DNA from 2 places in the Kitasatospora sp. NPDC096140 genome. Region 2 is predicted to be linked to the other one. Evidence: riboswitches for the same ligand, from Rfam matches in the RefSeq annotation. Region 2 holds a riboswitch; the other holds the start of a gene.
What was found. A riboswitch is a leader RNA that binds a small molecule or an ion and turns the genes downstream of it on or off. The one in region 2 is predicted to bind glycine.
Positions count from the first base shown of each region.

Region 1: linked by a shared signal. The riboswitch ahead of gcvT (glycine cleavage system aminomethyltransferase GcvT) and the one ahead of gcvP (aminomethyl-transferring glycine dehydrogenase) in region 2 are both predicted to bind glycine.

Region 1 covers NZ_JBEOUW010000005.1:127,369-139,421, reverse strand. The annotation lists gene ABT048_RS06765 (L-serine ammonia-lyase) at 1-1,346, opposite strand, end outside; gene glyA (serine hydroxymethyltransferase) at 1,564-2,844, opposite strand; gene gcvH (glycine cleavage system protein GcvH) at 2,926-3,300, opposite strand; gene gcvT (glycine cleavage system aminomethyltransferase GcvT) at 3,401-4,522, opposite strand; glycine riboswitch at 4,753-4,860, opposite strand; gene ABT048_RS06745 (enhanced serine sensitivity protein SseB C-terminal domain-containing protein) at 5,092-5,895, shown strand; gene ABT048_RS06740 (enhanced serine sensitivity protein SseB C-terminal domain-containing protein) at 6,012-6,950, shown strand; gene ABT048_RS06735 (ABC transporter permease) at 7,401-8,390, shown strand; gene ABT048_RS06730 (ABC transporter substrate-binding protein) at 8,459-10,219, shown strand; gene ABT048_RS06725 (ABC transporter permease) at 10,318-11,328, shown strand; gene ABT048_RS06720 (ABC transporter ATP-binding protein) at 11,325-12,053, shown strand, end outside.
Region 2 covers NZ_JBEOUW010000076.1:1,628-13,680, reverse strand. The annotation lists gene ftsR (transcriptional regulator FtsR) at 1-25, shown strand, start outside; gene ABT048_RS40105 (bifunctional nuclease family protein) at 123-599, shown strand; gene ABT048_RS40100 (MerR family transcriptional regulator) at 823-1,464, shown strand; gene ABT048_RS40095 (SanA/YdcF family protein) at 1,576-2,286, shown strand; gene ABT048_RS40090 (DNA polymerase IV) at 2,353-3,798, shown strand; gene ABT048_RS40085 (MFS transporter) at 3,993-5,489, opposite strand; gene ABT048_RS40080 (PRC and DUF2382 domain-containing protein) at 5,704-6,816, opposite strand; glycine riboswitch at 7,040-7,142, shown strand; glycine riboswitch at 7,144-7,278, shown strand; gene gcvP (aminomethyl-transferring glycine dehydrogenase) at 7,382-10,282, shown strand; gene ABT048_RS40070 (DUF5999 family protein) at 10,404-10,595, opposite strand; gene ABT048_RS40065 (hypothetical protein) at 11,132-11,704, opposite strand.

The DNA.
Region 1 (12,053 bases), on a different contig from region 2:
GCGAGGCCGCCGCGCGAGGTCTCCTTGTACTTGATCTTCATGTCGGCCCCGGTCTCCTTCATCGTCTTGATCGCCTTGTCCAGCGAGACGTGGTGCCGGCCGTCGCCGCGCAGCGCCATCCGGGCGGCGGTGACGGCCTTGACCGACGCCATGCCGTTGCGCTCGATGCAGGGGATCTGGACGAGGCCGCCGACCGGGTCGCAGGTGAGGCCGAGGTTGTGCTCGATGCCGATCTCGGCGGCGTTCTCGACCTGCTCGGGGGTGCCGCCGAGGACCTCGGCGAGGCCGCCCGCGGCCATCGAGCAGGCGGAGCCGACCTCGCCCTGGCAGCCGACCTCGGCGCCGGAGATGGAGGCGTTCTCCTTGAACAGCATGCCGATCGCGCCGGCCGCGAGCAGGAAGCGGACGATGCCGTCGTCGTCGGCACCCGGGATGAAGTTCAGGTAGTAGTGCAGGACGGCCGGGATGATGCCCGCCGCGCCGTTGGTCGGCGCGGTGACCACCCGGCGGCCCGAGGCGTTCTCCTCGTTGACCGCCATCGCGTAGAGGGTCACCCACTCCATCGCGTTGGCCGGCCCGATCCCCTCGGCGCGCAGCGCCCGGGCCCCCGAGGCGGCGCGGCGGCGGACCTTGAGGCCGCCCGGCAGGATGCCCTCGCGGCTCATGCCGGCCCGGACGCACTCCTGCATCACGGCCCAGATCTCCAGCAGGCCGGTGCGGATCTCCTCCTCGCTGCGCCAGGCCTTCTCGTTCTCCAGCATCAGGCCGGAGATGGACAGGCCGGTCTCGCGGGTGAGCCGCAGCAGCTCCTCGCCGGTGCGGAAGGGGTAGCGCAGCGCGGTGTCGTCGGGCTTGACCCGGTCCGCGCCGATGGCGTCCTCGTCGACGACGAAGCCGCCGCCGACCGAGTAGTAGGTCTTCTCCAGCAGCGTCGAGCCGTCCGCCGCGAAGGCCCAGAGGGTCATGCCGTTGGCGTGGTAGGGCAGCGAGCGGCGGCGGTGCAGCACGAGCTGGCTGTCGGGGTCGAAGTCGATGACGTGCTCGCCGAGCAGGTTGATCCGCTTCTCGGCGGTGATCCGCTCGACGTCCTTGTCGGCCTGGTCGACGTCGACGGTGCGGGGCGAGTTGTTCTCCAGGCCGAGCAGGACGGCCTTCGGGGTGCCGTGGCCGTGGCCGGTGGCACCGAGCGAGCCGTACAGCTCGGCGCGCACACCCGTCACCTGGGCCAACAGGCCTTCGGACCGCAGTCGGCGGGCGAACATCCGGGCGGCACGCATCGGACCCACGGTGTGGGAGCTCGACGGGCCGATGCCGATGGAGAAGAGGTCGAAGACACTGATGGCCACGGAGGACGTCCTTGTCTGGTCTCGTGGAAGGACTTGCGGGCGGGGCGTGGGGGGGCTTGCTTGCTTCGGGTGGGCGGGCGCGAGCCGACACGGGACGGGGCACCGCGCGCACTGTCCAGTGTGCGCGGTGCCCCGGGGTCCCTGGTCCACCGGCGGGGTGAGGCCGGTCACTCGGGCCCTGTCCACCGGCCGGTCGTCCACTCCCGGCCGCTACGGACTAGTCCTGGTTGGCCAGGTTCGGGTACAGCGGGTACTTGTCGGCCAGCGCGGTGACGCGGGCCTTCAGCGCGGCGGCGACGGTCTCGTCGAAGGCGGGCTTGAGCGCCTCGGCGATGATGTCGGCGACCTCGCGGAAGTCCTCGGCCTGGAAGCCGCGGGTGGCCAGGGCCGGGGTGCCGATGCGCAGGCCGGAGGTGACCATCGGCGGGCGGGGGTCGTTCGGGATCGCGTTGCGGTTGACCGTGATGCCGACCTCGTGCAGACGGTCCTCGGCCTGCTGGCCGTCGAGCTGGCTGTTGCGCAGGTCGACCAGGACCAGGTGGACGTCGGTGCCGCCGGACAGGACGGACGCGCCGGCCTCGGCGACGTCGGCCTGCAGCAGGCGCTCGGCCAGGATGCGCGCGCCGTCCAGGGTGCGCTGCTGGCGCTCCTTGAACTCCTCCGAGGCCGCGACCTTGAAGGCGACCGCCTTGCCGGCGATCACGTGCTCCAGCGGGCCGCCCTGCTGGCCGGGGAAGACCGCGGAGTTGATCTTCTTGGCGTACTCGGCCTTGGACAGGATGACGCCGCCGCGCGGGCCGCCCAGGGTCTTGTGGGTGGTGGTGGTGACCACGTCGGCGTAGGGCACCGGGTTCGGGTGCAGGCCCGCGGCCACCAGGCCGGCGAAGTGCGCCATGTCCACCATGAGCAGCGCGCCGACCTCGTCGGCGACCCGGCGGAACTCGGCGAAGTCCAGCTGGCGCGGGTAGGCGGACCAGCCGGCGATGATCAGCTTGGGCTGGTGCTCCTTGGCGAGGCGCTCGACCTCGGCCATGTCGACCTGGCCGGTCTTCTCGTCCACGTGGTACGCGACCACGTTGTAGAGCTTGCCGGAGAAGTTGATCTTCATGCCGTGGGTCAGGTGACCGCCGTGCGCCAGGTTCAGGCCCAGGATGGTGTCGCCCGGCTGGATCAGCGCGAACATCGCGGCGGCGTTGGCCTGCGCGCCGGAGTGCGGCTGCACGTTGGCGTGCTCGGCGCCGAACAGGGCCTTGATGCGGTCGATCGCGATCTGCTCGACCACGTCGACGTGCTCGCAGCCGCCGTAGTAGCGACGGCCGGGGTAGCCCTCGGCGTACTTGTTGGTGAGCACCGAGCCCTGGGCCTCCATGACCGCCACCGGGGCGAAGTTCTCGGAGGCGATCATTTCCAGCGTGGTCTGCTGGCGGTGCAGCTCGGCGTCGACCGCGGCGGCGATCTCCGGGTCGAGGGCGTGCAGGGACTGGTTGAGAACCGTCATGGTGTCTTCCCGGTGGAGGAGGAAAGGGGGCCCCGGTGGGGGCGGGCCGACGCACGCGCGGCCCGCCCGGTCACGAGCGGGTCAGGCCTTGATGAAGGCGTTGTACTCGTCCGCGCTGAGCAGCTTGCCGGTGGAAGCCACGCGCACCTTGAACAGCCAGCCGCCCTCGAACGGGGCGTCGTTGACCAGGCCGTTGTTGTCCAGGACGTCCTGGTTGATCTCGACGACCTCGCCGGTCACCGGGGAGTACAGGTCGCTGACGGACTTGGTGGACTCCAGCTCGCCGCAGGTCTCGCCGGCGGTCACCTCGTCGCCCACCTCGGGCAGCTGCACGTAGACGATGTCACCGAGGGCGGTGGCGGCGTGCTCGGTGATGCCGATGGTGGAGACACCGTCCTCGGCGTCGGTCAGCCACTCGTGCTCTTCGGTGTACTTCAGGTGCTCGGGGTTGCTCATGGCGTCATTCTCCAGGATGGGAAGCGGGTACGACGAAGCGGGCCGCCGCGCGGACGGCTTCGACCTGCGTCTATGGGAAAACGGGGGGCCCTGACGGGCGTCAGCGGGCGCGCTTGTAGAAGGGCAGCGCCACGACCCGGACCGGCTCGTGCTTGCCGCGGACGTCCACCGCGACGGTGCTGCCCGGAGCGGCGTGCGCCGCGTCGACGTAGGCCATCGCGATCGGCTGCCCCAGCGTCGGGGACGGCGCGCCGGAGGTGATCCGGCCGATCGGGGCACCGTCGGCGGAGACCACGGTGTACTCGGCGCGCGGGACGCGCTTGCCCTCGGAGACCAGGCCGACCAGCACCCGCGGCGGGTTGGCCTCGGCCGCGGCGGCGGCCTGCTCCAGCGCCTTGCGGCCGACGAAGGCGCCCTCGTTGGTGGTCTTGTCGAAGCGGACGACCCGGCCCAGGCCCGCGTCGAACGGGGTGAGGTCGGTGGACAGCTCGTGCCCGTACAGCGGCATGCCCGCCTCCAGGCGCAGCGTGTCGCGGCAGGACAGGCCGCACGGGACCAGACCGCGGCCCTCGCCGGCGGCGGTCAGCGCCTGCCAGATCTCCTCGGCGTCGGCCGGGCGGCAGAAGATCTCGAAGCCGTCCTCGCCGGTGTAGCCGGTGCGGGCCAGCAGCACCTCACGGCCGGCGACCTGGGCCGGGAGGATCGCGTAGTACTTCAGGCCGGGCAGGTCGGCGTCGGTGGTCCCGGCCAGGATGGCGGTCGACTCCGGGCCCTGGACGGCGATCAGCGCGTAGGTGTCGCGGTCGTCGGTGACGACGGCGTCGAAGCCCTTGGCGCGGGCGATCAGCTCGTCGAGGACCAGCTGGGCGTTGGAGGCGTTGGCGACGACCAGGAAGGCGTCCTCGCGCAGGCGGTAGACGATCAGGTCGTCCAGGATGCCGCCGTCCTCGGCGCAGATCATGGTGTAGCGGGCGCGCAGCACGCCCAGCGCGGAGACGAAGCCGACCAGCGCGTGGTCCAGCATCTCGCCGGCCTGCGGGCCGGTGACGGTGATCTCGCCCATGTGGGAGAGGTCGAACAGACCGGCCTTGGTGCGGACGGCGAGGTGCTCCTCGCGCTCGCTGCCGTAGCGCAGCGGCATGTCCCAGCCGGCGAAGTCGGTCATGGTCGCGCCGAGGGCGCGGTGCAGCGCGTCGAGCGCGGTCAGGCGGAGGGACGACATGGCCAGGAACTCCTCGGTCGGGGCACTCAGGGGTGCACGCGCCGGACCGGACCCGCTCGGGGGCCGACCCTGCGCGCGGGCATGCGGCGGCGTGGGTCTCCCCATCTGTCGTCGAACCTGAGAGCTTCACCGCCCGCCGGCCCGCAGCTGTTTCCAGCTTGGGGGACAGCATGGCGGCTTGCACCGTGGGTGGGCGCGCGACAGGGCCGTGCGCCGCTTTCCAGATGTGCCTAACCCGTGCGGTAGGGGGGCCTGAGAGATTCCGGGGAGGACTTGCTCCTTCGGCGCCGGCTCTGCCGCCACGCTGGCGGCACTCCGGGCTCTCCCGCGCGGGTTCGAGCGGCCGGTATGGAGTTGTGGAGCCCGCGGCGCATGCCGTCGGACGCGCACATCATGGCACGTCCCGGACCGGGAAGGGAGAGGGGACCCGGTCACACGGGAGGAGGGGACCGGATCGGGCGGGAACGGCGGACCCGACCACCCCGCGCCGTCCCGAACACGGGCCCTAGACTGCTCCGCGTCGGCGCAGCAGAGGGCGGCCGACCGGCAGAGGGCGGAATCGGCGGCGCATGGGGTACCCGGTGGAGCAGCAGCAGGGGTGGGGCGGTCCCGAGGGGGCACCGTCGGGTGGCACGTGGCCGGCCAACGAGCTGGAGCAGGTGCTGACCGCGGCCATGGGCGACCCGGGCGCGACGCCGCGGGTGATCGAGGTGCTGGCCCGCAGCCAGGTGTGGGTGCCGCTGCCGGCCGGGGCCGACCCGCAGGGGCAGGCGCTGGACCTGCCGATCATCGAGCTGGGCGGCGACCCGTACGTGCCGGTGTTCTCCTCGCAGGAGGTGTTCCTGCAGCAGGCGCCGGGGATGGCCTTCGCGATCGCGCCGGTCTGGGAGTTCGCCCGCGGGCTGCCGCTGGGCGTGGGCATCGCGGTGAACCCGGAGGCGGCGGTGGGCATCCCCGTGCCGCCGCAGGGCGTGGCCGAGCTGCGCCGCGGTCCGCGCGAGGACCGCTGGGAGGGCGCGGAGGATCCGGCGGCGCCGACCGGCGGCCGGGTGGCGTTGCGCGAGCCGGTGCCGGGCGAGGACCCGGAGCACTTCCTGGCCGCCTGCCGGGCCGAACTTTCGGCCCTTCCCGGGGTGTTGACCGCGCGCCGGGCGCTGGCCAGCATCGAGGGCGAGCCGACCGTGATGTTCGTGGGCGTCCAGTTGGATCCGGCGGCCCCGGCCGAGCCGGCCGCGGTGAACGACGCGCTCGGCCGAGCGCTGGGAACCGCGCCGCTGCCGGGTGGCGTCCACCTCGTACTGCTCGACCTCGCCGACGACCCGGTGGTCGAGTGGCTGCTCACCCGGGTAATGCCTTTCTACACGCGGGTGTGAGCGGGGTTCGTTCGTAGGCACGTCGCCGTGGCGGTGGCCGGTGCCGCGCCATAGGGTGCGTGCAGACGGCCGACGGGCCGGCGGGTTCGAGGAAAGAGGCGCGGCGAGGTGGGCGCATGAGTGCGGGAACGGGAGCGGGCGGGGCGCCGGGGCCCTGGGGCCAGGCCCCGGCCGGGCACCCGGGAGCGGACCCCGGCGTGTTGGAGCACGCCCTGCGCGAGGTCGCGCCGGAGCGCTACGACGCGTACGAGCGACTGCTGCACGCGCTGGCGGACGGCCGGGTCTGGATGCTGCTCTGGCACGGCACGCCGGGCAGTCCGGACGCGCAGTACGGGAACATGGAGATCAGCGGCCACGGCTACGCGCCGGCCGTCACCTCGCCCGAGCAGCTCGCCGCGTCCGGCTGGGCGCGGGCCCACGAGGTCATCTCCGGCCGGGAGATCGCCGCGTCGCTGTACCGCACCCGCTGGGGCCTGTGGCTCAACCCGCACGCCCCCGGTGGCGGTGTCGGCGTGCCCTGGGCCGACCTGCGGCGGATCGCCGCGGGCCTGGACCGGCTGCCGGCCGGTCCGCTGAAGCTGAGCGAGCCGCAGGTCAACGCGCAGCCGTTCTTCGCGCTGCTGGAGCGGCAGGCCGGTGAGGTGCGCGCGGTGCGGGCGCTGCGCCGGGCCTGGGTGCAGCCGGCGGTGGGGGAGCCGTACCTGGCGATCGGCCTGGACCTGTACGAGAGTTCTCCGCCCGCGGTGGAGGCGGTGCGCGCCCTGATGCAGCGGGCGATCGCGGTGGCCCCGGAGGGGCTCGCGGTGTCCACGGTGGCGATGTCGGACGAGTACGACCCGGTGGCGCTGTGGATGCGCGCCAACTCGCGGCCGTTCTTCGACCGGGAGTCCGGGCGCCCGGCGACCGGTCCGTACCCGCCGGTGCCGCCGCCCGCGTACCCGGGGCCGTCGATGCCGGGGCAGCCGACGCCGGGGTGGGCGTACGGCACACAGGCGCCTGCGCCGGGCTGGCAGCAGCAGCCCCAGCAGCCGTGGCCGGGCTACCCCGGGCGCTGATTGCCAAACCCGAAATCCTTGCCACGAAGCCGACTTGATTGTCCATCAAGTCGGCTTCGATGCTTTCCGGACGGATTTCCGGATATGAGGTCCGGTCATCTTGACATGCCTGTTACAGCCATGTGAAGAGGTATATGCCGGAGATCGGGGAGATGCATGCCTGCAGATCACAGTTGGGCATCTGTCGGTTGTCAGGGCTGGCGCAAGCCAGTTCGCATGGCAGAGAGTTCTGCGCAACGCACCGCGCGTCCTGGAACCCCACAAAGGTGAGCGCGCACGCCGACCGCTCGTCCACGCGAAGCCCATGCCGCGTGGCGACAGTGCCCGTGCACGAAGCACTGTCGCGAACACCCGCTCCTCCTACAGCTTTCGCACGTCCGCAGCCGCACCGCCGAAGCCGGCGACCGGCACCCGTGGGCCGGCCACCGTCGGCGAGGGGACCAACTGACCATGACCGCATCCGTGACCACCGCCGGGAACGAGCCGGAGGCAGCCGCCGCCCCGAGCCCGGCCAAGAAGATCGAGGGCCGCTCCCTCGGCCAGATCGCCTGGACGCGCTTCAAGCGCGACAAGGCCGCCGTCATCGGCGGCGTCGTGGTGATCCTGCTGATCCTGCTCGCCGTGCTGGCCAAGCCGATCGAGTCGATGTTCGGGCTCGACCCGGACGCCCTCCACCAGGACCTGCTGGACGCCGACCTCGGCGGTCTGCCGCTCGGCGACTGGGGCGGCATGAGCGGGGACCACCCGCTCGGCATCGACCCGCTGCAGGGCCGGGACCTGCTCACCCGTGTGATCGAGGGCTCCTGGGTCTCCCTGCTGGTCGCCTTCGGCGCGACCGTGCTGTCCAACACCATCGGCACCGTGCTCGGCATCATGGCCGGCTACTACGGCGGCTGGGTGGACACGCTGATCAGCCGGATCATGGACGTCTTCCTGGCCTTCCCGCTGCTGCTGTTCGCGATCGCCATCTCGACCTCGCTGCAGGGCGGTGCGTTCGGCCTGCACGGCCTGCCGCTGCACATCATGGTGCTGATCTTCGTCATCGGCTTCTTCAACTGGCCCTACATGGGCCGGATCGTGCGCGGACAGACGCTCTCCCTGCGCGAGCGGGAGTTCGTGCACGCGGCCCGCAGCCTCGGCGCCCGCGGCCCGTTCATCCTGTTCAAGGAACTGCTGCCGAACCTGGTCGGTCCGATCCTGGTCTACTCGACCCTGCTGATCCCGACCAACATCCTCTTCGAAGCCGGACTGAGCTTCCTCGGCGTCGGCATCCAGCCCCCGCAGGCCTCCTGGGGCGGGATGCTCCAGGACGCGATCCGGTACTACCAGGTGGACCCCCAGTACATGGTGGTCCCCGGTCTGGCGATCTTCATCACCGTGCTCGCCTTCAACCTGCTCGGCGACGGGCTGCGCGACGCCCTCGATCCCAAGAGCAACTGACTCCGAGCAGCTGACTTCGCGTCAGGACCCTCCACCGCCTCCACATCCCCAAGGGGTTGATCTCTCCCATGCGTAGGTCCCGTACCGTCGCCCTGACCGCGGCGGCCGCCGCCGCGGTCCTGGTCGTGACCGGCTGCTCCAGCTCGCCGAAGAAGAGCGACGACAACTCGTCCTCCGCATCGGGTGGCGGAGCCAACGCGGCCACCAAGAACATCGTCAACGCCTCGGACAAGAAGGGCGGGACGGTCACCTTCGAGATGAAGGGCACCCCGGACTCGCTCGACCCGGGCAACACGTACTACGCGTACATCTACAACTTCTCGCGCCTGTACGCCCGCCCGCTGACCACCTTCAACCCGGCCGCGGGCGAGGACGGCAACAAGCTCGTCCCGGACCTCGCCGAGTCGATGGGCCAGCCCAGCGCGGACGGCCTGACCTGGACGTACAAGCTGCGCCAGGGCCTGAAGTACGACGACGGCACCCCGATCTCCTCGAAGGACGTCAAGTACGCCGTCGAGCGCTCCAACTTCGCGCCGGACGTGAACTCCAACGGCCCGACCTACTTCCACGACCTGCTGGTCGACAACGACACGCCGTACGCGGGCCCGTACAAGGACAAGGCCGGCGGCCTGAACTCGATCGAGACGCCGGACGACACCACGATCGTCTTCCACCTGAAGCACCCGTTCGCGGACTTCGACTACCTGGTCAGCGCCCCGCAGACCGCGCCGGTCCCGCAGGCCAAGGACACCGGTGCCGACTACGTGAAGCACATCGTGTCCTCGGGCTCCTTCAAGTTCGAGTCCTACGAGGACGGCAAGCAGGCCGTCCTGGTGCCCAACACCAACTGGGACAAGAGCACCGACCCGATCCGGAAGCAGCTTCCGGAGAAGATCGTGCTCAAGATGAACATCGACCAGGCCACCATCGACAAGGACCTGCTGGCCGGCAACGCCCAGGTCGACCTGGTGGGCGGCGGCGTCGACCCGCAGACCCAGGCGCAGATCCTGCAGAACCCGAAGCTGAAGGCCAGCACCGACAACGCCTACGGCGGCCGTCTGGTCTACCTGGCGATCAACTCCAAGGTCGCGCCGTTCGACAACGTCGACTGCCGCAAGGCCGTCCAGTTCGCGATCGACAAGGTCTCGGTGCAGACCGCCGAGGGCGGCCCGATCCGCGGCCAGATCGCCAACACGGTGCTCCCGCCGGACATCCCGGGCCACCAGGACTTCAACGCGTTCGAGACCAAGGACAACAAGGGTGACGAGGCCAAGGCCAAGGACGCCCTGAAGGCCTGCGGCAAGGACAGCATCAACACCGTCATCTCGGCCCGCACCGAGCGCGCCACCGAGGTCGCCGCGGCCACCTCGATCCAGGCCGCGCTGAAGAAGGTCGGCATCAACGCCGAGATCCAGCAGTACCCGCAGGGCAAGTACCTGACCGACAGCGCCGGTGCCCCGCAGTTCACCCAGGACCACAACATCGGTCTGATGATGATGCAGTGGGGTGCCGACTGGCCGACCGGCTACGGCTTCCTGCAGCAGATCGTCGACGGCCGCGCGATCAAGCCCTCCGGCAACAGCAACCTGTCCCAGCTGGACGACCCGTCGGTCAACAAGCTGCTCGACGACGCCGCCGTCAACCCGGACAAGGCGGCCCGCGAGAAGATCTACGGCGACATCGACAAGAAGGTCATGGACCAGGCGGTCATCGTCCCGCTGACCTACTTCAAGGTCTTCCTGTACCGCCCGGACAACGCCACCAACCTGGCCTCCACGCCGGCGTTCTCGGGTGAGTACGACTACCTGAACATCGGCACCACCAAGTAAGAGCCTGGCTCCGCATCCCTGAAGGCAGGTGAAGGCAGCGGCGCCCGCCGCCGTCCGGAAGATCCCGGACGGCGGCGGGCCGCCGGAGCCGCCCAACTGTGTTTGCCTACATCATCCGCAGGATCTTCGCGGCGGTGCTACTGCTGCTGGTCGTCAGCGCGGTCACCTTCGCGATCTTCTTCCTGCTCCCGCGCGTCGCCGGCGAGACGGCCGACCAACTGGCCGCCCAGTACATCGGGAAGAACCCCTCACCCGAGGCGATCGCCGCGGTCAAGCAGAACCTCGGCCTCGACCAGCCGCTGTACACCCAGTACTGGAACTTCCTCAAGGGGCTGGTCAGCGGCGCCGAGTACAAGTTCGGGCCGGAACCGGCCACCTGCCACGTGCCCTGCTTCGGCTACTCCTTCAAGAACCACCTGGAGGTCTGGCCCGAGCTGTCCAAGCGGATCCCGGTCACCATCTCGCTCGCCATCGGCGCGGCCGTGCTCTGGCTGGTCTCCGGCGTCGCCACCGGCGTCGTCTCCGCCCTCAAGCCGCGGTCGATCTTCGACCGGCTCTCCATGGGCGTCGCCCTCGCCGGCGTCTCGCTGCCGGTCTTCTTCACCGGCGCGCTGCTGCTCACGCTGTTCAGCTACGAGTGGCCGATCCTGGACAACCTGCAGTACGTCGACTTCACCGACAACCCGCTGATGTGGGCCCGCAACCTGATCCTCCCCTGGATCTCGCTGGCCTTCCTCTACTCCGCGCTCTACGCCCGGCTCACCCGCGCCGGAATGCTGGAGACGATGAGCGAGGACTACATCCGCACCGCCCGGGCCAAGGGCCTGGCCGAGCGCAAGGTCGTCACCCGGCACGGGCTGCGCGCCGCGCTCACCCCGATCGTCACCATCTTCGGCATGGACCTCGGGCTGCTGCTCGGCGGCGCGCTGATCACCGAGCAGGTCTTCTCGCTCCAGGGCGTCGGCCAGTTCGCCGTCCAGGCGATCTCCGACAACGACCTGCCCAAGATCCTCGGCGTCACCCTGCTCGCCGCCTTCTTCATCGTCGCCTGCAACCTCGTGGTCGACCTCCTGTACGCCCTCGTCGACCCCCGGGTGAGGCTCTCGTGACCGAGCTCCAGAAGACCACGGCAGCCGCCGCTCCCGCTCCCGCACCGTCCGGCGACCCGTTCCTGTCCGTGCGGGACCTGCGGATCCACTTCGACACCGACGACGGCCTGGTCCGCTCGGTGGACGGCGTCAGCTTCGACCTGCACAAGGGACGCACCCTCGGCATCGTCGGCGAGTCCGGCTCCGGCAAGTCCGTCACCTCGCTGGGCATCATGGGCCTGCACCGCTCCAAGCGGGCCCGCATCAGCGGCGAGATCCGGCTGAACGGCGAGGACCTGATCGCGGCCGGCCCGGACCGGGTGCGCCAACTGCGCGGCCGCGAACTGGCGATGATCTTCCAGGACCCGCTGACCGCGATGCACCCCTACTACACGGTGGGGCAGCAGATCGTCGAGGCCTACCGGGTGCACCACCCCGAGGCCAACAAGAAGAAGGCCCGGGCCCGCGCGATCGAGATGCTCGACCGCGTCGGCATCCCGCAGCCCGACCGCCGGGTGGACGACTACCCGCACCAGTTCTCCGGCGGCATGCGCCAGCGCGCGATGATCGCCATGGCGCTGGTCAACGACCCCTCCCTGCTGATCGCCGACGAGCCCACCACCGCCCTGGACGTCACCGTCCAGGCGCAGATCCTGGACCTCATCCGCGACCTCCAGGAGGAGTTCGGCTCCGCCGTCATCATCATCACCCACGACCTCGGGGTGGTCGCCGAACTGGCCGACGAC
Region 2 (12,053 bases):
GGCCGGTCTGCGGACCCGCGGGTAGCCTCCCGGGCGGCCTCCGGGCAGCGGTGGCACCGCGCTGACCAGCGGCGTCCGCTCTGCGCTTTCATATCCGGGACCGGAGCCATAGGGTTGCCTGTGTGAATGAGCTCGACGTCGTGGGTGTCCGAGTGGAGATGCCTTCCAACCAGCCGATCGTGCTGCTGCGGGAGGTCGGGGGAGATCGCTACCTGCCGATCTGGATCGGCCCCGGCGAAGCGACCGCGATCGCTTTCGCCCAGCAGGGCATGACGCCGGTGCGCCCGTTGACGCACGACCTCTTCAAGGACGTCCTGGAGGCGCTCGGCCAGCAGCTCACCGAGGTGCGGATCACCGATCTGCGGGAGGGCGTGTTCTACGCCGAGCTGGTGTTCGCCGGCGGGGTCGAGGTGAGCGCCCGGCCGTCCGACGCGATAGCGCTGGCGCTGCGGACCGGTACGCCGATCTACGGGAGCGAGGAGGTGCTCGCCGAGGCGGGCATCGCGATCCCGGACGAGCAGGAGGACGAGGTCGAGAAGTTCCGGGAGTTCCTCGACCAGGTGTCGCCCGAGGACTTCGGGGGCGGCGGCCCGCAGTAGTGGGGACCGGCTGAGCGGGCATTCGGCTTATCGTTTTGCCAAAAACCGTCGACCTACCCAGACTAGGGGCACGAAAAACCACTCTCCTGAGTGATGTGGTTTGTCTGGCCCGGCGTGGCGATCGTTGACGGGTCATAGGGGACTGCCTACCGTCAGGAGTGGCTGTCCGGGTGGCCGATGCCCGCAGTCGGGTTGCCCGCAGCACAAGTGGACGGAGGCAGGCATGAGCAGCACCGGCGATGACGCCGTGGGAGGCCTGTGCGCCGTGCACGTGCCGCGCACCGCCCGCACCGTCACGGACCTTCCCCGGGTGAGCAGGTTCCCCGCCGTACAGCCGGGGCAGCCGGCCATCGAGCGGCTGGCCCCGACGTCGGAACTGATCGGCTTCCGCGGCCCGACGGCCTGTGCGGCAGCCGGCATCACCTACCGCCAGCTGGACTACTGGGCCCGCACGGGCCTGCTGGAGCCCAGCGTCCGGACGGCCTACCCGGCGACCAGCCAGCGGCTCTACAGCTTCCGCGACGTCCTGCTGCTGAAGATCGTGAAGCGGCTGCTCGATGCGGGTGTGTCGCTGCAGAACATCCGGGTGGCCGTCGCCCACCTGCAGGCCGCCGACCAGGGCGGCCTCGCCGGGATGACGCTGATGTGCGACGGCGCGACGGTGTACGAGTGCACCACGCCGCAGCAGGTGGTGGACCTGCTGAAGGGCGGTCAGGGGGTCTTCGGCATCGCGGTGGGAGCGGTCTGGCGGGAGCTGGAGCTGACCCTCGGGCGGCTTCACGCGGAGCGCACGGACACCGGCGAGACCGTGGTCGGGCAGGACCCGGCCGACGAACTGGCCCAACGGCGCAACCGGGCGGTCTGAGCAACGATTCGACGGGGCCGCGGGCCCGGACGGGGAACCGTTCGGGCCCGCGGCCCCGTCGTGTTGGCTGGCGAAACGATCGAGGGAGGGCACGTGGGGGTCGGCACGGGGATGGCGGGGCTGCTGCGGCGCAGGGCCGTACTGTCGGGGGCACGGCTGCGCCAGCGCAGGACGCAGCGCAGGGTCTTCCAGGTCGGGGCGCTGCTCTGTTCGCTGGCACTGGCGCCGAGCGCCTGGGTGTGGTTCTCCGCGGGTGACCGGGTGGGCACGGTGGAGAGCGCTCCGTCCGCGCCGGTCGCGGTGGTCTTCGGCGCCGGGCTGGACCAGGGCAAGCCCTCGCCGTACCTGGAGCACCGGCTCGTGGCGGCGGTGGACCTGTACCGGGAGGGCAAGGTGCAGGCGATCCTGGTGACCGGGGACAACGGGCGGACCGAGTACGACGAGCCCGACGCGATGTTCACGTACCTGACCACGCACGGGGTGCCCGCGGAGCGGGTGGTGCGGGACTACGCGGGCTTCGACACCTGGGACTCCTGCACCCGGGCGCACCGGATCTTCGGGGTGGACCGGGCGGTTCTGGTCAGCCAGGACTTCCACGTCCGGCGGGCGCTGGCGCTGTGCGAGGCGGCGGGCATCCGCTCCTACGCGGTCGGGGTGCCGGAGTTCCACGACGAGACTTGGCTGTACGGCGGGGCGCGGGAGGTGGCCGGGGCGGGCAAGGCGGCGGTCAACGCGTGGCTGCGGCCGGACCCGGTGTTCCTCGGGCCCAAGGAGGACGGCATTCCGAAGGCGCTCGCGGACGCGGCGAGGACGCAGCCGTAGGCGGCCGCCCGCCGGGCCGCGGCCGGGTTCGCACGCACTGTCGGACCCGTGCGCGATGATCGGCGGGTGCGATCACTGCCGAGCATCATCCACCTCGACATGGACGCCTTCTTCGCGGCGGTGGAGCAGGCGGCCAAGCCGAGCCTGCGCGGCAAGCCGGTGATCGTCGGCGGGCTCGGCGGGCGCGGGGTGGTCTCCACGGCCTCGTACGAGGCGCGGAAGTTCGGGGTGCACTCGGCGATGCCGATGGCGCAGGCGCGGCGGCTCTGCCCCAACGCGGCCTTCCTGTCGGGCCGTTTCGAGGCCTACCGGCACGTCAGTGAGATCGTGATGGGCCTGCTGCGGGAGCTGTCGCCGCTGGTGCAGCCGCTCAGCCTGGACGAGGCCTTCGTGGACCTGGAGGCCGGTCCGTACGGCCCGGTGCTGGCGGAGACGGACCACGAGACCGGCGAGCGGCTGGTGCTCGCGCTGGCGGAGGATCTGCGGGCGGACATCGAGCGGCTCACCGGGCTGACCGGCTCGGTGGGGGCGGCGGGGTCCAAGCTGATGGCCAAGATCGCCTCCGAGCAGGCCAAGCCGGACGGCCTGGTGCTGATCGAACCCGGGCAGGAGCGCGCGGTGCTCGGGCCGATGCCCGTCCGGGCCCTGCCGGGGATCGGGCCGGCCACCGAGCAGGTGCTGCGGCGGGCCGGGCTGAACACCGTGGCCGACCTCGCGGAGGCCGGCGAGGCGGAGCTGGTGCAGCTGCTCGGGCGGGCGCACGGCGCCGGGATCCACCACATGTCGATAGGGCTGGACGAGCGGCCCGTGGTGGCCGACCAGGACGCCAAGTCCGTCTCGGTGGAGGACACCTACGAGGTGGACCTGGCCGACCGGGACCGGGTGCTGCGGGAGGTGGAGGCGCTGGCCGCGCGGTGCGTGCGGCGGCTGCGGGCGGCCGGGCGCTCGGGCCGGACCGTCGTGCTCAAGGTCCGCCGGTTCGACTTCTCGACGCTGACCCGCTCGGAAACCCTCGGCGGGCCCACGGACGACGAGGCGGTGATCACCGCGACCGCGCGCCGACTGGCCGAGCAGGTGGACATCACCGGTGGGGTCCGGCTGCTCGGTGTGGGCGTCGCCCAACTCGCCGACTACACCCAGGAGGACCTGTTCGCCCAGGCCCTGCGGGAGGAGGCGGCGGAGCACGCGGAGGCGGCGGCCGAGGCCGAGCAGGCCGAGGAGGAGCCGGAGGCCGTCGTGGTCCGGCGCTGGATGCCCGGACAGGACGTCCGGCACACGGAGTTCGGGCCGGGCTGGGTGCAGGGCAGTGGGGTCGGGAGGGTCACCGTACGGTTCGAGACGCCGTGGAGCGGGCCGGGGCGGGTGCGGACCTTCGCGGTGGACGACCCGGCGCTGGAGCCGGCCCGGCCGCTGCCGCTGCGCCGGGACGCGGACCCTGTCGGGGGCGTGGATCCGGGCGGGGGCGCAGGCCGGGACCCGGACGCGGACGGCGGGGCGGGCGAGCGGGGCTGAGAGGGGGCGCGGGCGCCGACCGGGAGGGCGGGCGCGGGCGGACGGGGCCGGGACACGAAAACGGCCCCACCCGGTGGGGGAGTACCGGGTGGAGCCGCATCACCGTGCCGGACTCCGTACGTTCGTGATGCCCTCGCGACGTACGGGGACCGGGGCCCCGCGCCCTGTCCCTGAGCGCGGGGCCGGACGCCTCGTCAGGCGTCGGTCTTCACCAGCTTGTCGCTGGAGTCCTGCTGGGCCGAGCCCTCGACGACGGTCAGGGGAGCGGCCGGCTTGACGGTGCGGATCAGGAACGGGACGACACCGGCGACGATGCAGACCACGGCCGCCGTCCAGAACGCGTGCTTGTAGGCGTCCAGGGTGGGCAGCGTCAGCGGGATCTGCGGCGGCAGCTTCATGGTGTCGCCGGTCAGGATGGCGGCCATCACGGCGGTGCCGATCGCGCCACCGACGGTGCGCAGCACCGAGTTCATGCCGTTGGCGATGCCGCTCTGCTCGACCGGCACGGCGCCGTTGATGTAGGCCGGCATCGCGGCGAACGCGAGGCCGACGCCCAGGCCGAAGATCGCCGAGGCGGTGTAGATGTCGCCCTCGTGGCTGTGCCGCAGGGCCAGGTAGGCCATCGCGATGGCGCCGAGGACACCACCGAGGACCAGCGGCAGACGCGGACCGCGACGGGCGATCAGCACCGCGCCGAGCGGGGCGGCCACCATCGAGCCGATCGCGGACGGCAGCAGCATGACACCGGCGTGCAGGACGGTGGCGGTGAAGCCGTAGTGGGTCAGCTTCTCCGGGGTCTGGGCGAAGTTGCTGATGACCATGAAGGAGCCGTACATGCCGAAGCCGATGAGCAGGCCCGCGGTGTTGGTGAAGGCGACGGCCGGGCGGGACATCATCTTCATGTCCACGAGCGGGTGCTTGACCTTGGTCTCGATGATGCCCCAGACCAGGGCGACGACGGCGGCGACGGCGAAGAGGCCGAGGGTCTTGGTGGAGGTCCAGCCCCAGTGGTTGCCCTGGCTGACCGCGACGAGCAGTGCGGAGAGCCAGCCGGCCAGGGTGATCGCGCCGAGCGGGTCGGCGCCGCCCTCCTTGTCGGTGACCGGGTCGGACGGGACGCGGAAGGCGACCAGGGCGACGGCGATCAGGCCGAAGACCAGGCCCATCCAGAAGATCGACTTGTAGTTCCAGTGCTCCAGCAGGAGACCGGTCGCGACCAGGCCGAGGCCGGAGCCGACGCCCATCGAGGCGCTGATGGCGGCGACGCCGCCGGTCACCTTCTGCTTGGGCAGCTCGTCGCGGACGATGCTGATCGCCAGCGGCATCACGCCACCGCCGGCGCCCTGCAGGACGCGGGCGACGACCAGCCACGTGAAGGAGTGGGTGGTGACCGCCAGTGCCGAGCCGGCGACCAGACCGGCCAGCGAGATCAGCAGCATCGGCTTACGGCCCCGGAGGTCGCCGAAGCGGCCGAGGAGGGGAGTCAGCACTGCGGCGGAGAGCAGGTTGGCGGTCATCAGCCAGGTGATGCTGGAGCCCGAGACGCTCAGTTCCTTGGCCAGCGAGGGCAGGATCGGGACGACCGCGGTCTGCACCACGCTGAACGACAGCATCGCCAGGATGAGGGCCGGCAGGACCCGGGTGCTGCTCTGCTTCTCGGCCGCGGTGGTGGGCTGGGGTGCCTCACTCACGGTTGCTTCCTCCCGTACATAGTGAATGAACTGAAGTAACCATGCAGGGAGATACTTCAGAGTGTCAAATATCGAGTGGTTAAGCTTTGGCAAAGGCGGAGTGCCGGGCGTCCGTCGGGCGCCTGTGGCGGGCCGGGGGTGGCCGTCGCAGCGGGTGCCCGGGCATGGGAAAAGGGCCCCGGCCGGGTGGTCGGGGCCCTCGGTGGGGTGCTGGTCAGACGAGGGGGCGCATGGCGGCGGGGCGGGAGGTCTCCGGGGCGGGAGCGGCCGGTGACGGGCGTGGGCCCTCGGCGATCTCGGCGGGGGTGTCGTCGTGGACCTCGACGTGTTCGCGGCGGACTTCGTCCCGGATCACCTCCTCGGCGGTGTAGCGCTCGACGACGAGGCGGACGCGCTCGACGGGGGCGAGGTACTTGTGCACCACCGGACGCTCCTCGCGGAGGGTGACCTCCTCGACGGCCTCGGCGATCTCCTTCTCGGTGAGGGAGGCGCGCTCGGCCTCGCCGACCGGAATCCGCTCGACCCGGACGCGCTCGCGGACCACCGGGACCCGGCGCTCGATCTGCTCGGTCGTCACGTACTTGCGCAGCTTCGCGGTGCCCACGGTGTGCCACTCGGTGGTGACCTCCAGTCGCTCCTCGCGGCAGGTGATCTCGACCGGGTCGGTGGGGGCGGGAGCGGCGGCGCCCACGGTGCTCTCGGCCGGCTGCGACTGCGGGTGCGGTTGCGGCTGCGGTTGCGGCTTGGGCTCGACGGGAGGCGTGACGGCGGGAGCGGGAGCGGGAGCGTGGGCGGGTGCGGGGGCACTGAGGGTGCGCACGTGGGCCTCCGGGGCGGTGCTGGTGTCGGTCGGGGCGGGCTCGGGCGAGCGGAGGGCGAGCGGCTTGGTGGTGGTGGCCGTGGCCGTGGCCGCAGCCGCCGCAGCCGTCGCGGGCGCGGCGGCCGGGGCGGTGCCGAAGTCGAGGTCGGACTGCGCGGCGTGGCCGCCGCTCTCACCGGCCGGGTCGTCGCTCCCCGGGGTGTCGAGGCCGTAGTAGCGGTAGAGCTGGAGTTCCTGGGCGGGGGACAGGTGCTGGCCCACACCGAAGTCCGGGGACTCCTTGACCAGCGACTTGTCGTACGGGACCCGGAGCTCTTCGCCGGAGAAGTCGCTCGTGGTGAGCGGGACGAAGGCGTCCCGGCCGAAGATGCCGGTCCGGACGGCGGCCCACTCGGGCCGTCCGGTGGCATCGTCCAGATAGACCTCGTCGACCGTGCCGATCTTGTCTCCGTTGCGGTCGACCGCCTTGTGGCCGATGAGGTCCCGGGGGTCGATGTCGGTCTGCACTCATTCCTCCAGGGCGCTGGGCCTGCGGAACCCCCGCAGGAAGGCGGCCGGAGCACCCGTTCCGTCCGCCACTTCACACCAAATGCCATGAATCGGACGGGCGCGACCGGGGTGCGCCGGACGGGCTGCGTGCTGCGCCGTCCGGGGGACGCGCGTAGACCCGGCGTGACCTGAAGCACCCGTGATCGGAAGGCCTCCCGCTGGTACCCTGGGCGGCGACCGCAGAGCCCGCTCGGGAGAGTCTCCGCCGCGAAAACCGCTGGTCGGAGCGCCGAAGGAGCAACTCCTCCCCGGAATCTCTCAGGCATCCGTACCGTGTGGGGTAGGTCACTCTGGAAAGCAGGGCAGGAGTGTCGGCACGGAAGCCGGCGACCACCACCCTCACCGACGGTGCAAGCCGACGGAGCGCTCACAGCGCGCTCCGTGCGGGCGAAGCTCTCAGGTCCCGATGACAGAGGGGGAGGCCTGTCGGGTTCGCCCGCCACGGCTGAGTTCGCTGTCCGCAGCGGGAAGGTCGGCCGGCGTGCGTACCCCCGCCGGTCCGTGACCAGGAGGCCTCGACCACATGAACGCCCAGCCGAACGCGGGACGCCCCACCGGCGCCTCGACCCTCACCGAGCTTGAGCTGGCCAGCCCCTTCGAGAACCGCCACATCGGCCCCGACGCCGCCGCGCAGGAGAAGATGCTGGCGTCCGTCGGCTACGGCTCGCTGGACGAGCTCGCCGCCACCGCCGTGCCCGAGGCGATCCGCTCCATCACCGGCCTGGACCTGCCCGCCGGCCGGTCCGAGGCGCAGGTCCTCGCCGAGCTGCGCGAGCTGGCCGGCCGCAACCAGGTGCTCCAGCCGATGATCGGCCTGGGCTACTACGGCACCTTCACCCCGCCGGTGATCCTGCGCAACGTCATGGAGAACCCGGCCTGGTACACCGCCTACACCCCGTACCAGCCGGAGATCTCCCAGGGCCGCCTGGAGGCGCTGCTCAACTTCCAGACCCTGGTCTCCGACCTGACGGGCCTGCCGACCTCCGGCTCCTCGCTGCTGGACGAGGGCACCGCGGCCGCCGAGGCGATGGCGCTGGCCCGCCGCGTCACCAAGGTCAAGGGCGGCGTCTTCCTGGTCGACGCCGAGACCCTGCCGCAGACCATCGCGGTGATCAACACCCGCGCGGTGCCGACCGGTGTCGAGGTCGTCGTCGCCGACCTGTCCGAGGGCATCCCGGCCGAGATCGCCGAGCGCGGCGTCTTCGGCGTGCTGCTGCAGTACCCGGGCGCCACCGGTGTGGTCCGCGACCTCACCCCGGTGATCGAGCAGGCGCACGGCCTGGGCGCGATCGTCGCCGTCGCCGCCGACCTGCTGGCGCTGACCCTGCTCAAGTCCCCCGGCTCGCTGGGCGCCGACATCGCCTGCGGCACCTCGCAGCGCTTCGGCGTGCCGATGGGCTTCGGCGGCCCGCACGCCGGCTACCTCTCGGTGCGCGCCGAGTACGCCCGCTCGCTGCCCGGCCGCCTGGTCGGCGTCTCCGTCGACTCCGACGGCAACCGCGCCTACCGCCTGGCGCTGCAGACCCGCGAGCAGCACATCCGCCGCGAGAAGGCCACCAGCAACATCTGCACCGCCCAGGTGCTGCTCGCCGTCATGGCCTCGATGTACGCCGTCTACCACGGCCCGGACGGCCTGGCCGACATCGCCCGCCGCACCCACCGGTACGCCGCCGCCCTCGCCGAGGGCCTGCGGGCCGGCGGCGTCGAGCTGCTGCACGGCGAGTTCTTCGACACCGTCACCGCCGTCGTCCCGGGCCGCGCCGCCGAGATCGCCGCCGCCGCCCGCGCCAACGGCATCAACGTCCACCAGGACGGCGCGGACCGGATCTCGATCTCCACCGACGAGACCACCACCCGCGAGCACCTGGCCGGCGTCTGGGCCGCGTTCGGCGTCGAGGCGGTCGAGGTCGCCGAGACCGCCGACGCGCTGCCGGGCGCCCTGCTGCGCGAGGACGAGTACCTGACCCACCCGGTCTTCCACAGCCACCGCTCGGAGACCGCCATGCTGCGCTACCTGCGCCGCCTGTCGGACCGGGACTACGCGCTGGACCGCGGCATGATCCCGCTGGGCTCCTGCACCATGAAGCTCAACGCGACCACCGAGATGGAGGCCGTGACCTGGCCGGAGTTCGGCCAGCTCCACCCCTTCGCGCCGATCGACCAGGCCCAGGGCTACCTGACCCTGATCCGCCAGCTGGAGCAGCAGCTGGTCGAGGTGACCGGCTACGACGCGGTCTCGATCCAGCCGAACGCGGGCTCCCAGGGCGAGCTGGCCGGCCTGCTGGCCGTCCGCGCCTACCACCACGCCAACGGCGACACCCAGCGTGACGTCTGCCTGATCCCGTCCTCGGCGCACGGCACCAACGCGGCTTCCGCCGTGATGGCCGGCATGCGCGTGGTCGTGGTGAAGACCCTGGTCGACGGCGACGTGGACGTCGAGGACCTGAAGGCCAAGATCGAGCAGCACCGCGACAGCCTGTCGGTGCTGATGGTCACCTACCCGTCGACCCACGGCGTGTACGAGACCGAGATCACCCAGATCTGCGCGATGGTGCACGAGGCCGGCGGCCAGGTCTACGTGGACGGCGCCAACCTGAACGCCCTGGTCGGTCTGGCCAAGCCGGGCAAGTTCGGCGCGGACGTCTCGCACCTGAACCTGCACAAGACCTTCTGCATCCCGCACGGCGGCGGCGGTCCGGGCGTCGGCCCGGTCGCGGTGCGCGCCCACCTGGCGCCGTACCTGCCGAACCACCCGCTGCAGGCGGAGGCCGGTCCGGCCACCGGTGTCGGTCCGATCTCGGCCGCGCCGTGGGGCTCGGCGGCGATCCTGCCGATCTCCTGGGCGTACGTCCGGCTGATGGGCGGCGAGGGCCTCAAGCACGCCACCCAGGTCGCGGTGCTGAACGCCAACTACATCGCCAAGCGCCTGGCGCCGCACTTCCCGGTGCTCTACACCGGCCCGGGCGGGCTGGTCGCCCACGAGTGCATCATCGACCTGCGCCCGCTGACCAAGGAGACGGGCGTGACGGTGGACGACATCGCCAAGCGCCTGATCGACTACGGCTTCCACGCGCCGACGATGTCCTTCCCGGTGGCCGGCACGCTGATGATCGAGCCGACCGAGTCCGAGGACCTGCACGAGATCGACCGCTTCTGCGACGCGATGATCGAGATCCGGGCCGAGATCGACAAGGTCGGCTCGGGCGAGTGGGCGGCCGACGACAACCCGCTGCGCAACGCCCCGCACACCGCCGCCGAGCTGGCCGGCGACTGGGCACACGGCTACTCGCGGCAGGACGCGGTCTTCCCGGCGGGCGTGAACCCGGCGGACAAGTACTGGCCGCCGGTGAGCCGGATCGACGGCGCGTACGGCGACCGCAACCTGGTCTGCTCCTGCCCGCCGCTGGACGAGTACGGCGTCTGACGGATCCGGCCGCCACGGCGGCCGGACGCACGGCAGGGCCCCGGCGGAACTCTCCGCCGGGGCCCTGCCCGTACGGCGATCGATCCGGCGGCCGCGCCCGCCGTACGGTCGGACCGCGCGGTCAGGCCGCGTGGGCGACGGGGCGGCGCGGGGCGATCACCCGGCCGTCCGGCAGCAGCTCTCCGGTGTCCTCGAACAGGACGACGCCGTTGCAGAGCAGGCTCCAGCCCTGCTCCGGGTGGCAGGCCACCGACACGGCCGCTTCGCGGTCCTCGGACTCGGCCGATGGGCACTCAGGACGGTGCTGGCACATACGCGTACCCTCGCTTCGCTCTGCGATCCTCCCCGTGGTGCGGTCGCCGGAGGTCGTACCGTCCGGAGGCCGCCGCGGTAGTCGGATCCTGTCCGCACGCCGACCAGGTGTTGACCGGCGCTCAAGTGGGTAGGACAGGTGGTCCTTCCACGCTGGTTCCCAGTGTCGGCATCTGCGGACGTGCTCGCAGGCATTTCGTGACATGCGCCACAACTCCCGGGCAGAGATCACCCGTTCAGGTGGGGCCGGCGGGAAATCGCGCACCGGTGGATCAGGTGGGGGATGGCCCGATCGGGCCATGGCGGATGCCCCGTTCGGGTGGCACCCGGCTGTCGCCCGGTGGGCAGCCCGTTCGGGTGACGTGTTCCGACCCCGGCTGCGGGCGCGGACGTGGGCGCGGGGCGGAGGGTCGTCGGGGCCGTCGGCGGCGGGGGAGAGTCGGCCGGTGCGCGGGCACGGGGAGGGCGGGCCGGCGCGCGGGCACGGCGGAGGGCCGCCGGGCGGGTGGTCCGGCGGCCCGTACGGATGCGGGCGTTTCAGGGGGAGCCGAGCAGCAGCGGCCTGACGAGCGGGGCCCGGGCGAGCAGCGGCAGGAGTTCGGCGGCGGGGTAGGCGCGGTGGGCGGTGACGCCGAGCGGGGCCGGGGCGAGCGGGATCAGCAGGTCGGCGGCCGGGCCGGTGTCGGGGCTGTGCAGCCAGAGCGCCGTCGCGTACTGGCCGGGGAAGGTCAGCAGTCGGGGCTGCTGGCGGATCCGGGAGCTCTGGGCGAGCTGCCAGGCCTCGCGCAGCGCCCGGACCGTGGAGTCGAGGTAGGGGCCGGCGGTGAAGTGGGAGAAGGTGTGGCCCTCGACGGCCTGCACCACCTCGGCGGCGGCGGCCACGTCGGCGCCGTCCTTGATCAGGAAGCGCCACCCGGTGCGGCGGGCGGCGGGGAGTTCGGGGCGCGGGCCGTCCAGGACGTGCACCGCGAGCGGATGCGCGGGGACCAGGGGGCCGGCCGGATGACGCAGCGCTGCGGCGGCGGGCTGGCGCAGCGCGGTCTCCGAGTCGAGTGCACCCAGGACCGCGCGCAGGGCGCTCGGCGGGGGCTGGGGGGTCTGCAGAGTCATGGCGGGGTCCGCCTCTCCAAGCGAGATCGGCGTGCGAGTGCGGCATACCGGCATGGCGCGGCGCGTCATCGGTGACGGGGCCTGGCCGTGTCCGGTTGTGCAGGATCGCGGTGCCGGCGCGGTCGCCGCCGTCGACGAGGGGTTCCGAGGCGGGAGCCGACCGGCCGGAGGGCTGTGCGAATTCCATCGAACAGAAGCGCAGGGTGATCTGTTTATCACAGGCGGTGGCGCCGGGCAAGTCTGCAGATGGTCTGATATTCCGTCAGTTGCCTTGCATTGCAAGCCAGTACAAGCATTCGGGTATCGATCTTCGAGGTGGGCATGATGCTTCCACGGTCGGTCGGCCGGG